Linked DNA regions of Archangium violaceum. Each later gene encodes a partner of the first gene's protein in a complex. Links are inferred from orthologs where the notes say so. Each region holds a gene or a part of one and is shown on either strand. Other genes may lie near its edges.

Region 1 (7,822 bases):
CTTGATGGCGCCCACGCGGCGGATGTCCAGGCGCTGCGATGCGTAGAACTTCAGCGCGTTACCGCCCGTCGTCGTCTCCGGGTTGCCGAACATCACGCCGATCTTCATGCGGATCTGGTTGATGAAGATGACGCACGTCTGGCTCTTGCTGATGGTACCGGTGAGCTTGCGCAGCGCCTGGCTCATCAGGCGGGCCTGCACGCCCATGTGCGCATCGCCCATCTCGCCCTCGAGCTCCGCCTTCGGCACGAGCGCGGCCACCGAGTCCACCACCAGCACGTCGATGGCGCCCGAGCGCACCAGCATCTCGGCGATCTCCAGCGCCTGCTCGCCCGTGTCCGGCTGGCTCAGCAGCAGGTCATCGGTGCGCACACCCAGCTTGCGCGCGTAGCCGATGTCCAGCGCGTGCTCGGCGTCGATGTAGCCGGCCACGCCGCCGCGCTTCTGCGCCTCGGCCACGATGTGGAGGCAGAGGGTCGTCTTACCGGAAGACTCCGGCCCGTAGATTTCGACGATGCGGCCCTTGGGCACGCCGCCAACGCCCAGCGCGATGTCGAGCGAGATGCTTCCCGTCGAAATGGCCTGAACATCCCGAACCAGCGGCTCCTCGTTGCCGAGCCGCATGATGGACCCCTTACCGAACTGGCGCTCCACGGCGGACATCGCCAGTTCGATCGCCTTCTCCTTCTCTGGATTCACGGCCATTTCGTCTTGCTCCTTGCGTATGCGGCGAGCCACCCCGGCCCACCTGAACTCGCGTTTAGTACGCTGAAGGATGACCCTAGTCCATCCCTCTGACATGACCCACAACGTTCAGCGTCGAGGCAGCCAGATCAGCAGGCAGGCCAACAGCCCCGCAAGTCCGCTGATCGCCCCCTCATAACCCCAGAAAACACCCAGAAACACCTGGATGACGGACAAGATCGCCAGCACCAGCATACCCGCCCGCTGGGAGGTCGAGCGTTCAGGAGCCAACACCCCGGTCACCAGCGCCAGCAGCGACAGTCCCATGAGCAGGACGGAGGGCTGGAGGGAATCGGATTCGGGCAGCCCCCGCTCGAGCAGGAGCACCCACTCCGCGACGATGCCGGCCCCCAGGGTCCCCCCGGCCGCCAGGGGCGCCCACCGGAAGCCCGGGGCATCCGCGTCGAGGCCCCGCAGATGGTCCAGGTCCTCCGGGCGGACCTCCAGGGCGAAGGGGAAGCCGAGCCGCGTCAGCGCCTCGGTGGCCGAGGCCCGACAGGAGCGCCCCGCCGCGTCCACCAGCCCCGCCAGCTGGCCGCTCTCCAACAGGTGATGGAGCAGGTCCGCGACCTCTCGCGAGCCCCCTCCGGCCGCCAGTGCGTCCAATTGGCGGTTGATCCTCGCGGCCAGCGCGGCCCGCTCGGCGTCGGTGGTAGCGCCGCGAGCCTCCTCGACGAGCTCCTGGACCGGAGCCTCGACCGGCGCCTCCCACGGAGCCAGGGACGGCGGCGCCGAGCCCTCCCCTTCCGTCGGCTCGCCCTGACGGGTGCCGGAGCCGGGGGGGCGCGTATGAGTGGTGCCAGACATGGCGGAAACTGTAACGACCGGCTCACACCCGCTTCAAAGCGTCCCGACGGCCCCTCGCCCTGGAGCTTCCACCAACCGACGCGAGCGCCCCCCTCCGGCGCCCGGACGACAGTGCCCCTCCCTTCCGGGATGTCCACGAGAGGACCTCCCCGCGCGACGCGGCGGCACGGAAGACAGCACCGGAGGAGCGGTGACGGAGTAGACTGGCGGCGCCTTGTCTTCCGCCCCCCCTCCCGCGAAGACCGTGGAAATCCCCTCGCGCCGCTTCGGGCGCTACGTGCTGCGCTCGCGCCTGGGCTCGGGGGGCATGGCGGAAGTGTTCCTCGCGGAGGCGAGGGACGAGAAGGGCATGCCCTTCAAGGTGGCGCTGAAGCTGATGCGCAAGGACGTCACCGCGGAGGCCTTCGCCGACGAGGCGGACCTGATGGGCCTGCTGGAGCACCCCAACCTGGTGAGCCGGCTGGAGATTGGCGAGGCCTTCGGGCGCTACTTCATCGCGATGGAGTTCCTCGTGGGCGGCGACCTGGAGGGGCTGCTCCGGGCGCACGAGAGCCAGGGCGCCCCCCCGCCGGTGGCCGTGGGCGTCCACGTGTGCATCGAGGTGCTGCGGGCGCTGGCCTACTTCCACCAGGCGCGCACGCGCAGCGGCCGGCCGCTGGAGCTCATCCACGGGGACGTGAATCCCTCCAACATCTTCTTCTCCGGGCAGTGCGAGGTGAAGCTCGGCGACTTCGGCGTGGCCAAGGCGCGCGGGTTGGACCTGGGCCCGGAGGACGGGGTGACGGCGGGCAAGCTGCACTACCTGTCTCCGGAGCAGACGCGCGGGGACACGCTGACGCAGTCCTCGGATCTCTTCTCGCTGGGCATCGTCCTGCACGAGCTGGTGCTGGGCTTCCACCCCTTCGCGCGCGACAGCGACGACCCCGAGGTGGTGATGGCCGCCATCCGGGCGGCGAAGCTGATCCTCCCGGACAGGCTGGATCGGCAGCTCGGGGCCATCCTCCGCAAGGCGCTGGCGCCGGACGTGAACCAGCGCTACCGCACGGCGGGAGAGTTCGCTGGAGCACTCTTCACCTGGGCGCTGGACACGGGCCAGCCCTTCGCTCCGCGCGAGCTCCAGCCCTCGTTGCAGCAGGCCCTCTCCCTGGCCCTCTGGGAGCGGGAGAAGGGTCGCCCAAGGTAGATCGGAAAGCGCCACCGAACGAAGGAATTGTCGCGATCCGAAGCCCTTGGCCTGATCGTTGACAGGGTAAGGGTCCACCCGTACGGTGGCGCGCGTCGCTGGTGCCCGAGCATCCGCTCTGGCTTGAAAGGGAATCCGGTGTGAATCCGGAGCTGCCCCGCAGCGGTAAGCGAGAACGAACCCGTCCACCACACACTGGCCGAGAGGCTGGGAAGTAGACGGCATTAGGAATCAGCACCGGCCACACGCCGGATGCTCGCGAGCCCGAAGACCTGCCAGCACCTGCCACTGGGGAGAAATCCAGCGGCGGCTCGACCTGGACGCATCGTCCAGTCGCCCGAGGGGGCGGGGGTCGGCCTTGCGAGTCATCGCACGTCGCATGCGCGGCGCGGGCAGACCTTTTCCTCCTCGGCTCAACACGGTCGCGAACGGAGGAGGAGGAGAATGTTGAACGTCAGCCACACCGCGGGACGCGAGCAGGGCTCGCAGTCCATGTCCGCCCACGGCCTTCAGGAGACGGCCCCCGTGGCCACGCCGCCCACCACCATGCGGGTGCGCAAGCGCAACGGGAGCCTCGAGGGTGCGGACCTGAACAAGATCGTCCGGGCGATCGGCCGGTGTTGCGACGGGCTGCGCCAGGTCGATGCCATCCGCGTGGCGACGAAGACGATCGCCGGGCTCTACGACGGCGCCTCGACGAAGGAGTTGGATCAGCTCTCCATCCAGACCGCGGCCTCGCTGACGCTGGAGGAGCCCGAGTACGCGAAGCTCGCGGCGCGGCTGCTCGCGACGTTCATCGACAAGGAGGTCTCCGGGCAGGAGATCCACTCCTTCTCCCAGTCGATCGCCGCCGGCCAGCGGGTGGGCCTGGTGAACGAGCGGGTGGCGAAGCTCGTCGTGACGAACTCCCGCAAGCTGAACGACGCGATCGATCCCTCGCGCAACCGCCTCTTCGAGTACTTCGGACTGCGCACGGTCTATGACCGCTACCTGCTCAAGCACCCGAAGACGCGCGAGGTGCTCGAGACGCCCCAGCACTTCTTCATGCGCATCGCGGTGGCGCTCGGGGAGACGGTCCCGGAGATCCTCGAGCTCTACCGGCTCTTCTCGACGCTGGAGTACGTGCCGAGCTCCCCCACCCTCTTCAACTCGGGCACGTGCCACGAGCAGCTCTCGTCCTGCTTCCTGCTGGACTCGCCCGGGGACGACCTGGAGAGCATCTACCAGCGCTACACGGACGTGGCGATGCTCTCGAAGTTCTCGGGGGGAATCGGCCTCGCGTACCACCGGGTCCGCTCGCGCGGCTCGCTCATCGGGAGCACGAACGGGCACAGCAACGGCATCGTGCCGTGGCTGAAGACGCTGGATGCCTCGGTGGCGGCGGTGAACCAGGGAGGAAAGCGCAAGGGCGCGTGCTGCGTGTACCTGGAGACCTGGCACGCGGACCTGGAGGAGTTCCTCGAGCTGCGCGACAACACGGGTGACGAGGCCCGGCGCACGCACAACCTGAACCTCGCGAACTGGATTCCGGACCTCTTCATGAAGCGCGTGGAGGCCGATGGGAACTGGTCCCTCTTCGATCCGAAGACGGTGCCGCACCTCACGGACCTGTACGGAGAGGAGTTCGAGCGCGCCTACGCGCAGGCGGAGCAGCAGGGCCTCGCGCTCAAGACGCTGAAGGCGCGGGAGCTGTACGGGCGCATGATGCGGACGCTCGCGCAGACCGGGAACGGGTGGATGACGTTCAAGGACAAGTCCAACCGGGCCTGCAACCAGACGGCGCTGCCGGGCCGGGTCGTCCACCTCTCGAATCTCTGCACGGAGATCCTCGAGGTGACCTCGAAGGACGAGACGGCGGTCTGCAACCTCGGCTCCATCAACCTCGCGCGGCACACGTCCGTGGACGACTCGGGCCGGGTGACGTTCGACTGGGAGAAGCTCGCGCGGACGGTGCGCTCGGCGGTGCGGCAGCTCGATCGGGTGATCGACCTGAACTACTACCCCATCGCCACGGCGAAGGGCTCGAACCTGCGCTGGCGCCCGGTGGGACTGGGCCTGATGGGCCTGCAGGACGTGTTCTTCCAGATGCGCCTGCCCTTCGACAGCGCCGAGGCGCGCACGCTCTCGCGGAAGATCTCCGAGGAGATCTACTTCCACGCCCTCTCCGCCTCGTCGGACATGGCGGCCGAGCGCGGTGCACACCCGTCCTTCCCCGAGACGCGGGCCGCGCGCGGAGAGCTCCAGTTCGACGCATGGAACGTGGTGCCCGAGGACCCTGCGCGCTGGAACGCCCTGCGGAAGCGAATCCAGGAGGTGGGCCTGCGCAACTCGCTGCTCATCGCCATCGCGCCGACGGCGACCATCGCCTCGATCGCGGGCTGCTACGAGTGCATCGAGCCGCAGGTGTCCAACCTCTTCAAGCGCGAGACGCTCTCGGGTGACTTCCTCCAGGTCAACCGCTACCTCGTCGAGGAGCTGAAGGCGCTCGGGAGGTGGAACGAGGACATGCGCGCGCGCATCAAGCTGGCGGAGGGCTCCATCCAGTCGCTCGAGGAGATTCCCGCCGAGGTGCGCGCCATCTACCGCACGGCGTGGGAGCTGCCGATGCGCTCGCTCATCGACATGGCGGCGGACCGGGGCGCCTTCATCGACCAGAGCCAGTCGCTCAACCTGTTCATGGAGGCGCCGAACATCGGCCAGCTCAGCTCCATGTACATGTACGCCTGGAAGAAGGGGCTGAAGACGACCTACTACCTGCGCTCGCGTCCCGCCACGCGCATCGCGAAGACGACCGCCACCCCATCGCCCGCGCCCAAGCCCACCGACACGCAGGCCATCGCCTGCTCTCTCGAGAACCCCGAAGCCTGCGAGGCCTGCCAGTGAGCACCCCAACGAACACCCCCTGGACGCACGCGACGCCGAAGACGGGGGCGCGCCTGTTGGATCCGGGCCTGAACCTCACGCTGCGCCCGATGCAGTACCCGGTCTTCTTCGAGATGTACCGCAACGCCATCAAGAACACCTGGACCGTGGAGGAGGTGGACTTCTCGACGGACGTGGGGGACCTGCGCTCGAAGATGACGGCCGCGGACCGCCACCTCATCCAGCGCCTGGTCGCCTTCTTCGCGACGGGTGACTCGATCGTGTCGAACAACCTCGTGCTGAACCTCTACAAGCACGTGAACGCGCCCGAGGCGCGCATGTACCTGTCGCGGCAGCTCTACGAGGAGGCGCTGCACGTGCAGTTCTACCTCACGCTGCTCGACACGTACGTGCCGGACCCCAACGAGCGGGCGCTGGCCTTCGCGGCGATCGACAACATCCCGAGCATCCGCAAGAAGGCCGAGTTCTGCTTCAAGTGGATCGACTCGATCGGCGAGTTGGAGCGGCTGGAGACACGGGAGCAGCGGCGGAAGTTCCTGCTGAACCTCATCTGCTTCGCGGCCTGCATCGAGGGGCTCTTCTTCTTCGCGGCCTTCGCGTACGTGTACTTCCTGCGCTCGCGGGGGCTGCTGCACGGGCTGGCCGCGGGGACGAACTGGGTCTTCCGCGACGAGAGCGCGCACATGGCCTTCGCCTTCGAGGTGGTGAAGACGGTGCGCCGCGAGGAGCCCGGCCTCTTCGACGCGGAGATGGAGCGGGAGGTCGCCGCCATGCTCGACGAGGCGGTGGAGTGCGAGCTCCAGTTCGCCGAGGACCTGCTGGGGCTCGGCGTCGCGGGCCTCTCCGTGCGAGAGATGCGGCAGTACCTCGAGTTCGTCGCGGATCAGCGGCTCGTGATGCTCGAGCTGCCCAAGCGCTACGGGGCGAAGAACCCATTCGGCTTCATGGACCTGCAGGACGTGCAGGAGCTGGCGAACTTCTTCGAGCGCCGTGTCTCGGCGTACCAGGTGGGAGTCGAGGGGGAAGTCACCTTCGACGCCGCCTTCTGAGCCCCTCAGGGAGGTCAGTCAAGGAATGCGGCCACTTCCCCTCTCCCGAAGGGAGAGGGAACATTGAAGGGGCTCGACATGAAAACGCCCGGGGGCCTCGATGCGAGGCATCCCCGGGCGTGAAGGACCGGACCTCGGTCCGAGCGCGGCGGACTACTCCACCGTCACGCTCTTGGCGAGGTTGCGCGGCTGGTCCACGTCGTTCCCGCGCAGGTCCGCCACGTGGTAGGCGAGCAGCTGCAGGGGAATCGTGGCCACCACCGGCGCGAGCAGCGCGCTGGCGGCGGGGATGCGGATGACGTGATCCGCCAGCGAGGCCACATGCGCGTCATCCTCGTCGATGATCGCGATGACCTTGCCGCCACGCGCCCGCACCTCCTCGATGTTACCGATGATCTTCTCGTAGGCGACGTGCGGCTGCTTCGGCGCGATCACCACCACCGGCATCTTCTCGTCGATGAGCGCGATGGGGCCGTGCTTCATTTCGCCGCCGGCGTAGCCCTCGGCGTGGATGTAGGAGATCTCCTTGAGCTTGAGCGCGCCCTCGAGCGCCACCGGGTGCATGGGGCCGCGGCCGAGGAAGAGGAAGTCCTGCGCGTTCATGAACTCGCGCGACACGCGCTTGACCGAGGCCTCGCACTTGAGCACGTCCTCGATCATCTTCGGAATCTCCGTGAGCGCGGTCAGGTGCTCCTGCGCCGCCTTCACGGTGAGCGTGCCGCGCATGCGCCCCAGCTTCACCGCGAGCAGGTAGAGACCCACCAGCTGCGTGGTGAAGGCCTTGGTGGAGGCCACGCCGATCTCCGGGCCCGCGTTGGTGAGGATGGTGATGTCCGCCTCACGCGTCATGGCGCTGCCGATGACGTTGCACAGGGCGAGCGCCGTGGCGCCACGCGCCTTGGCCTCCTTGAAGGCCGCCAGCGTGTCCGCCGTCTCGCCGGACTGGCTGATGGCGATGGCCAGGTGCGAGGGCTCCACGATGGGATCTCGGTAGCGGAACTCACTGGCGAGCTCCACCTCCACGGGGATGCGCGCCAGCGACTCGATCATCGCCTTGCCGGCGATGCCCGAGTGCCACGAGGTGCCGCACGCGAGGATCGTCACCTTGGTGAGCGCGCGCACCTTCTCCGGGCTCAGGTTCCAGCCCTCGAAGTGC
Region 2 (7,455 bases), 7.3 Mb from region 1 along the record:
AGCTCCTCCGCCCACACCCCGACCCCGTCCCCCCACCGGTGCAGCAGGCACAGGGCGAACTTGTCCACCTCCGCCTGAGCCTCCAGCTCCAATAGGGACACGGTACGCTCATGTACGGCCGTGTGCACCACATAGACGAAGTGGGAGACGCCCTCGGCCAGCTGGCAGAAGCCATCCAGCTCTCGCTCCAGCAGCGAGGCCACCGGGCCGCTCTCGTAGGGCTCGAGGCGGCGCAGGAGGGAGGGGGAGAGGTAGAGGGCGAGCTCCAGCTCCCCCTCCCCCGCGAGCACCAGCAGCTCCTCATCGGCGCGCCCGCTGGCGCCGAGCTGGACGGCGGCCTCCGTGTCCACCACGAAGCCCTCCGCCCGGGCGGCGCAGGTAATCCCGTAGATGGCCTCCAGGTGCGCCTGAACGCGGCTGATCATGCGGTGGCTCCCCGGCTCAGTTCGGCAGCCCCTTGGGCCACACCATCCCGGCGTCCACGAGCACCTGCTCCAGCCGGTCGTTGCCCGTGCGCACCCAGCTCTCGTACACCTTGAGGGTACCCGTGGGGCCGTTCTGCACCAGCCCCCGCGCGGCGATCTCCTCGAGCACATCCACCAACGCGCGGAACTTCGAGCACAGCTCGCGGTAGACGCCGGCGAAGCCCGCGGCGGGGGACAGATCCGCCACCTGCGCGTACGCCGCACCGCCCATCTGGATGTAGTAGTCCTGCCCCACCGGCCCCTCGCGCAGCGCGCCCGAGAAGAAGCCGGCCTGGTAGAGCGACACATCCCCCAGCCGCCGCAGCGTCCGGATGCGCTCGTCGCGCTGCTGCTGGAGCGCGCGGTGGTAGAGCATCGCCAGCGGCTCCTGCTCCTGGCGCCCGTCCTGTCCCTTGCTGAACAGGTTGTCCGAGCAGGCGAACTCGGCCAGCAGGTTCACCAGATAGAACTCGGTCGTCTCCGCGACCGCGATCTTCTGGCGCCGGATGACTTCCTCCAACAACGCCTTGAAGAACTCCTTCAACGACGGGGCCGTCACCAGTTGACTCATGGACTCTCGACCTCCCTCGTCCCCGGGGAAGAAACGGGCCGGGGACGCCATGAAAAAGTTACCAACGGCCCCCCCACTCCGCAAAAAGACCTCCAGTCATTCCGGGCACTTACGCTGGCACTCGACCCGGGTGACTGCCAGAAACGGCTCCCCCGGACGCACTCCCGGCATGGGACGTCCACGGGAAGACAGAGTCGAAAAACCAAGTTGTGACGGGGGGTTGGCGGTACCCGGCCCTTGGGGATGGGCTCGCTTGACGGGTCGACTTCGCTGGTTATTATCCCGCGCGCTTGGTGGTTAGCACTCATGAGGTACGAGTGCCAATCGCCTGGGCCCCGAAGCCCTATTCCAACCCCAACGGGTGTTCCGGACCCCGGAGCGCCTCATCGGAAGGAGACAAACCGTGAAGATTCGTCCCCTGCAGGATCGTCTGATCGTCAAGCGCGTGGCCGAGGAGAACAAGACCAAGGGTGGTCTGTACATCCCGGAGACCGCCAAGGAGAAGCCGCTCGAGGGCCACGTGGTCGCGGTCGGCAATGGCAAGGTGCTCGAGGACGGCAAGGTGCGCCCGCTGGACATCAAGGCTGGCGACACCATCCTCTTCAGCAAGTACGCGGGCACGGAGATCAAGCTCGACGGCGAGGAGCACCTCATCCTGCGTGAGGAGGATGTGCTCGGCGTGGTCGAGAAGTAATCCCCCTGCTCTCCTCCTCTTTCTACCCAAAAGGAATCAACCAATATGGCGAAGGACATTCTTTTCGACGTTCGCGCGCGCGAGTCCATCCTGCGCGGCGTGAACATCCTGGCCGACGCGGTGAAGGTCACCCTGGGGCCCAAGGGCCGCAACGTGGTGATCGAGAAGTCGTTCGGCTCGCCCACGATCACCAAGGACGGCGTGACCGTCGCCAAGGAGATCGAGCTCGAGAACAAGTTCGAGAACATGGGCGCGCAGATGGTGAAGGAGGTTGCCTCGAAGACCTCCGACGTGGCCGGTGACGGCACCACCACCGCGACCGTGCTGGCCCAGGCCATCTTCCGCGAGGGCGCGAAGCTGGTGGCCGCCGGTCACAACCCGATGGACATCAAGCGCGGCATCGACAAGGCCGTGGCCGCCATCGTGGCCGAGCTGAAGAACCTGGCCAAGCCGACCAAGGACAAGAAGGAGATCGCCCAGGTCGGTACCATCTCCGCCAACGGCGACACCACCATCGGTCAGATCATCGCCGATGCGATGGAGAAGGTCGGCAAGGAGGGCGTCATCACGGTGGAGGAGGCCAAGGGTCTCGACACCACCCTGGACGTGGTCGAGGGTATGCAGTTCGACCGCGGCTACCTCTCTCCGTACTTCGTGACGGATCCGGACCGCATGGAGGTCGTGCTGAACGACGCCCTCATCCTCATCAACGAGAAGAAGATCTCGTCGATGAAGGACATGCTGCCCATCCTCGAGCAGGTGGCCCGCTCCGGCAAGCCGCTGCTGATCATCGCCGAGGACATCGAGGGCGAGGCCCTGGCCACCCTGGTGGTGAACAAGATCCGCGGCGTGCTGAACGTGGCGGCGGTGAAGGCGCCGGGCTTCGGTGACCGTCGCAAGGCCATGCTCGAGGACATCGCCACCCTGACGGGCGGCCGGATGATCGCCGAGGAGCTGGGCATCAAGATGGAGACGCTGACCCTCCAGGATCTGGGCCGGGCCAAGCGCATCACCATCGACAAGGACAACACCACGATCGTCGACGGTGCGGGCGCGCAGAAGGACATCGAGGCGCGCGTGAAGCAGATCCGCGCCCAGATCGAGGAGACCACCAGCGACTACGATCGCGAGAAGCTCCAGGAGCGTCTGGCGAAGCTGGTGGGCGGCGTGGCCGTCATCAACGTGGGCGCCGCGACCGAGACCGAGATGAAGGAGAAGAAGGCTCGCGTGGAGGACGCCCTCAACGCGACCCGCGCCGCCGTGGAGGAGGGCGTGGTCCCTGGTGGTGGCGTGGCCCTGCTGCGCTGCTCCAAGGTGCTGGAGACCCTCAAGGTCGAGGCCGGTGAGAAGTTCGGCGTGGACATCATCCGCCGCTCGGTCGAGGAGCCGCTGCGTCAGATCGTCGCCAACGGCGGTCTCGAGGGCAGCGTGATCGTGAACAAGGTCAAGGAGGGCACCGGCTCGTTCGGCTTCAACGCCGCCACCGGCGTCTACGAGGACCTGCTGGCCGCGGGCGTGATCGACCCGGCCAAGGTGAGCCGCTACGCGCTGCAGAACGCGGCCTCCGTTGCCTCCCTCATGCTCACCACCGAGGCCATGGTGGCCGAGCGCCCGAAGGAGGAGAAGGAGGGCGCTGGCGCCGCCGGTGGTATGGGCGGCATGGGCGGCATGGGTGGTATGGGCGGCATGGGCATGTAGTCCCGCCCGAGCATCGGAGCGTGGCACCCGCCGCGCTCCGGTTCTCCCGACGGCCTCCGGTTCCCTCGTGGAATCGGGGGCCGTTCGCGTTTCCGGGCAGCCAGCGGGCATCCATCGGGTGGCACGGCGTCCCCTTCCCTCTTAGTTTGGGGGAAGACACGAGGGAGGACACGCGTGAAGCCCGTCAAAATCTACACCACCACCTACTGCGGTTACTGCGTCCGGGCGAAGGATCTGCTGACGCGCAAGGGCGTGAAGTACGAGGAGCTGGACGTCACCGGCGACGACGAGATGCGTTCGAAGCTGGTGGAGATGAGCGGCGGCCAGCGGACCGTCCCGCAGATCTGGATCGGCGACACCCACGTGGGTGGCTACAGCGACCTGGCCCGCCTGGAGAGCGAGGGCCGGCTCGATCCGCTGCTGGCCTGAGCCCCCCTGGCGTTCCCTGGGGCAGGCGGCCCGCCGAGCCCCATGGGCACCCCTCCTTCGCCGTGAGCAGGTTGCCTGGAGCAAACCCTCACGCACGGAGGTGGACGATGGCAGAGGCAGGGGAACAGGTCACGGGCACGAAGGACGAGAACTACGACGTCATCAGCGTGCTCTATCACTGTCTCCAGGGGGCCTCGGAGGTGGGCCAGTACATCCAGGACGCCGAGCAGAGCGGTGACCAGGAGCTGGTGGACTTCTTCCGTGACTACCAGGAGGCCCAGCGCGATCTGGCCGAGCGCGCGAAGAACCTGCTCGGCGCGCGGCTGATCCGGACCGAGGGCGTCCAGGCCGGAAGTGAGCAGAAGGCCGTGGGCAAGAAGGGCGGTGCCTCGGGCCGGATCTCCGGCGGGCAGACCAATGCCCAGGTGAGCTCCGGGGGCCGGGGTGAGGATGACATCGTGGACGAGGAGTCCAAGGAGTCCTTCCCGGCCAGCGACTCGCCGGCCAGGTACTAGCGACCACCGGACGGCTGGCGCACGCCCGGAGCTGGATTCCGGGGGGACGATTGTCTTCACTCGCGGTCCGTGAAACGTGCCGGACCGGCCCGCGCGTGCGCCGCCGGCCTTTTGTACCCAACGTGCTGACGCGGCTCGCCAGGATGTCGGCCAGACTGCATGTGCGAGCGGCCCCACACAGGGAGAAACCCTCCACCGATGAACTCGTCGTGAGACTGGAGGGTGGCCCCGCTCTGCGTCAGGCGCTCGCCCGCGTGCGCTTCTCCCCCACCCCGAATCGGCTCCGCGTCCTCTGGCATGAGGGGGACTTCACCGAGCGTCTGCTCTCTTGAATACCCTCACCCGGGGAGCACTAAAGCTTGCCCAAGCCCCACCAAGACCCATAAACAGGAAACTCCCGCGTCGCAGGCGGAGCTACCCCTCCGCCGCCCGGGTGGAGGGTCTACGCCAATGATCGAGGACAGGCCGGAGGTCACGCTCACCGCGAAGACGGGCGACGCCCGCTCGACACGGATTCAAGTGCGTGAGTGGACGGTGGATGTGGTGGCTGGCCCGGACAAGGGCAAGAAGGTCACCACGCAGGATGCGCTGCTGCGCGTGGGCTCGGACCCGGCCAGCGATCTGGTGCTCAGCGACCAGACGGTGAGCCGGCGGCACCTGGAGCTGGAGCGCACGGCACAGGGCATCATCCTGCGCGACCTGGGCAGCCGCAACGGCACCTTCCTGGATGGCCACCAGGTCATGCAGGTGCTGCTGCAACCGGGCGACAAGGTGCAGCTGGGCAAGACGAAGCTGGCCATCAAGCAGGAGTCGCGCGCCACGGAGGTGGAGGTCACGGGCGGAGCGGACGCCTTCGGGGGGCTGGTGGGCACCTCGGAGAAGATGCGCGTCGTCTTCGCGCAGCTGCGCAGCATCGCCCGCGAGGACATGAACCTGCTCGTCGAGGGCGAGACGGGCACCGGCAAGGAGCTGGCGGCGCGCGCCGTGCACCAGCACTCAATGCGGCGGCACGGCCCCTTCAAGGTGGTGGACTGCAACCTCATCACCGAGGAGAAGGCCGAGCGAGAGCTGTTCGGCGGCCTGCGCTCCAACAGCGAGGAGGAGGAGAAGGGCGCCAAGGGCGTCTTCGAGGCGGCCCAGGGCGGAACCCTCTTCCTGGACGAGGTGGGCGAGCTGCCCCTGTCGCTGCAGCCCAAGCTGCTGCGCGTGCTGGAGTCGCGCGAGGTGCCTTCTCTGGACGGAGCGCCGGTGCCGGTGGACGTGCGCGTCATCGCCTCCACGCACCGCAACCTCGAGGAGGACGTGCGCCAGGGCCGCTTCCGGGCGGACCTCTACTACCGGCTGGCGGTGGCGCGCGTGCGCCTGCCCCCGCTGCGCACCCGGCGCGAGGACATCCCCGTGCTGGCGCAGTCCCTGCTGCGCGGCATCAAGTCCTCCTTCGAGCTCACCCCCCAGACGCTCGCCCTCTTCGAGGGCTACGACTGGCCCGGCAACGTGCGCGAGCTGCGCAACGTGCTGGAGCGCGGCGCCCTCATGCAGGAGACGGGCAACGTCAGCTGGCTGGACTTCATGGCCCAGCCCCAGCGCAAGATGGAGGGCCAGCAGCCCACCACCAGCGTGGCCGCGTTGGTGACGGGCATGCCCTACCACGAGGCCAAGGATCGGGTGGTGGCCGACTTCGAGCGCCTCTACTTCGCCGAGGTCATGCGCGTGTCCAACTTCGACATGAAGACGGCCGAGCAGCACACCGGCCTGTCCATGCAAAGCCTCTACCGTCTGCTCAAGAAGAACGGTCTGCGGTTGAAGGATCTCAAGAACGCCGAGGGTCTTGATAAATGAGGCCCCCGCTGTCCCAACCCCAAGGGAGCTCCCAAGCATGATGCGCCGTCTCGCCATTGCCTCCGTCCTCCTCGCCGCGGGTGGCTGCGCCACCCAGGATCAGGCCCAGAAGAAGCCGCAGGGCCCGACCACCAAGGAGGAGCGGATGCGCATCACCAACCAGCCGCCGTTCGATCTGGCGGTGTGCCAGTCCAAGCCGCTCGCCCTGCCCCAACCCGTCAACCAGGGCGTCCTCGTGGGCGCGATGCTCTCCATCCGTCCCGAGGTGATGGAGTGCCTGGTGGACCCGAAGTCCCGCGGTGAAGCCGACACCACCCGCGTGATCGTGAAGACCACCGTGAACGACCAGGGCGGCACCCACGCCGTCTCCGGAGAGAACCTCACCCCCGAGGGCACCACGTGCGTGCAGAACGTGGTGAACGCGCGCGTGCCCATCACCGCCCTGCCCAAGGGCGCGCAGCCGGTGGAGTCCGAGAGCTCCTTCATCCACGAGGCGACCAACAGCCCCAGCGTCAAGTTCGGCATCAACCCGGGCTCTGACTTCTCGGGCAACGTGCGGCTCGCCCAGTCCTCCTGGTGCGAGTGCTACGCGGGCTTCGGCGAGAAGACCGCGCCCATCCTCAAGGCCAACGTGGAGCTGGCGAAGGGCTCGGCGACCGCCACCAACATCACGTTCGACCCGACGGGAACCCCCGAGGGTGACCAGCTCGCCGCCTGCCTCCAGGCCAAGATGATGGCCGTGCCGGCGCAGCTGGATGTGGACCAGCTGAAGTTCCCCTACCGCTTCGTCCATTTCAACTCGCGGGCCACCACGCCCGCCGCGGACCTGCCGCCCGAGCTGCGCTTCTTCCAGCTCGAGTTGGAGCGCAACCAGCGCTCCGCCGATGCCGCCGTCGCCTTCGGCGCCCGCGCCAACGCCGCCGAGGCCTATGACGCCATCGTCACCAGGTACCAGAAGACCAAGGACTGGAAGCTGGTCGACGAGCTGAAGGCCAAATGCAAGGCGCTCGTCGACTCCGCGCAAGGCTGGGTCAACGCCATCGACTCCCAGCTCAAGGTCGACCAGGCCACCCTGGCCCTCGCCCAGGAGCTCAAGGCCAAGGATCCGGCCTGGGCCGAGGTCGAGACGAAGACCCAGGTGGTCATCGGCAACACCGAGCAGGACCTGAACAACGCCCAGAAGCGCCTCGCCGCCGACCAGGGTGCCTGCCCCAAGGAGCGCAAGTAGTCCGCGCTCCGGCCTGA

What was found. Proteins that work in one complex are often made in the same cells at the same time.
Region 2: the proteins of JQX13_RS02230 (region 1) and grxC are in contact, whole or in part, in an NMR structure (PDB 1QFN), measured with the Escherichia coli proteins. The link is inferred for Archangium violaceum from one-to-one orthologs.

Annotation. Positions count from the first base shown.
Region 1 is NZ_CP069338.1:519,971-527,792, forward strand. Bases 2,857-5,921 are described here. They hold JQX13_RS02230 (ribonucleoside-diphosphate reductase subunit alpha), read left to right. Parts: upstream 2,857-3,226; coding sequence 3,227-5,617; downstream 5,618-5,921. Other genes in these bases: JQX13_RS02235 (ribonucleotide-diphosphate reductase subunit beta), read left to right, coding at 5,707-5,921. In the rest of the region: recombinase RecA, read right to left, coding at 1-705; JQX13_RS02220 (hypothetical protein), read right to left, coding at 814-1,551; JQX13_RS02225 (serine/threonine-protein kinase), read left to right, coding at 1,766-2,734; more of JQX13_RS02235, read left to right, coding at 5,922-6,666; glmS (glutamine--fructose-6-phosphate transaminase (isomerizing)), read right to left, coding at 6,820-7,822. UniProt on the Escherichia coli protein: Provides the precursors necessary for DNA synthesis. Catalyzes the biosynthesis of deoxyribonucleotides from the corresponding ribonucleotides.
Region 2 is NZ_CP069338.1:7,862,383-7,869,837, reverse strand. Bases 2,531-5,228 are described here. They hold grxC (glutaredoxin 3), read left to right. Parts: upstream 2,531-3,601; coding sequence 3,602-3,856; downstream 3,857-5,228. Other genes in these bases: JQX13_RS33740 (sigma 54-interacting transcriptional regulator), read left to right, coding at 4,822-5,228; JQX13_RS55615 (hypothetical protein), read left to right, coding at 4,581-4,703; JQX13_RS33745 (hypothetical protein), read left to right, coding at 3,964-4,371; groL (chaperonin GroEL), read left to right, coding at 2,531-3,427. Outside these bases: JQX13_RS33770 (hypothetical protein), read right to left, coding at 1-425; JQX13_RS33765 (hypothetical protein), read right to left, coding at 442-1,035; co-chaperone GroES, read left to right, coding at 1,439-1,729; more of groL, read left to right, coding at 1,775-2,530; more of JQX13_RS33740, read left to right, coding at 5,229-6,210; JQX13_RS33735 (hypothetical protein), read left to right, coding at 6,248-7,438. UniProt on the Escherichia coli protein: The disulfide bond functions as an electron carrier in the glutathione-dependent synthesis of deoxyribonucleotides by the enzyme ribonucleotide reductase.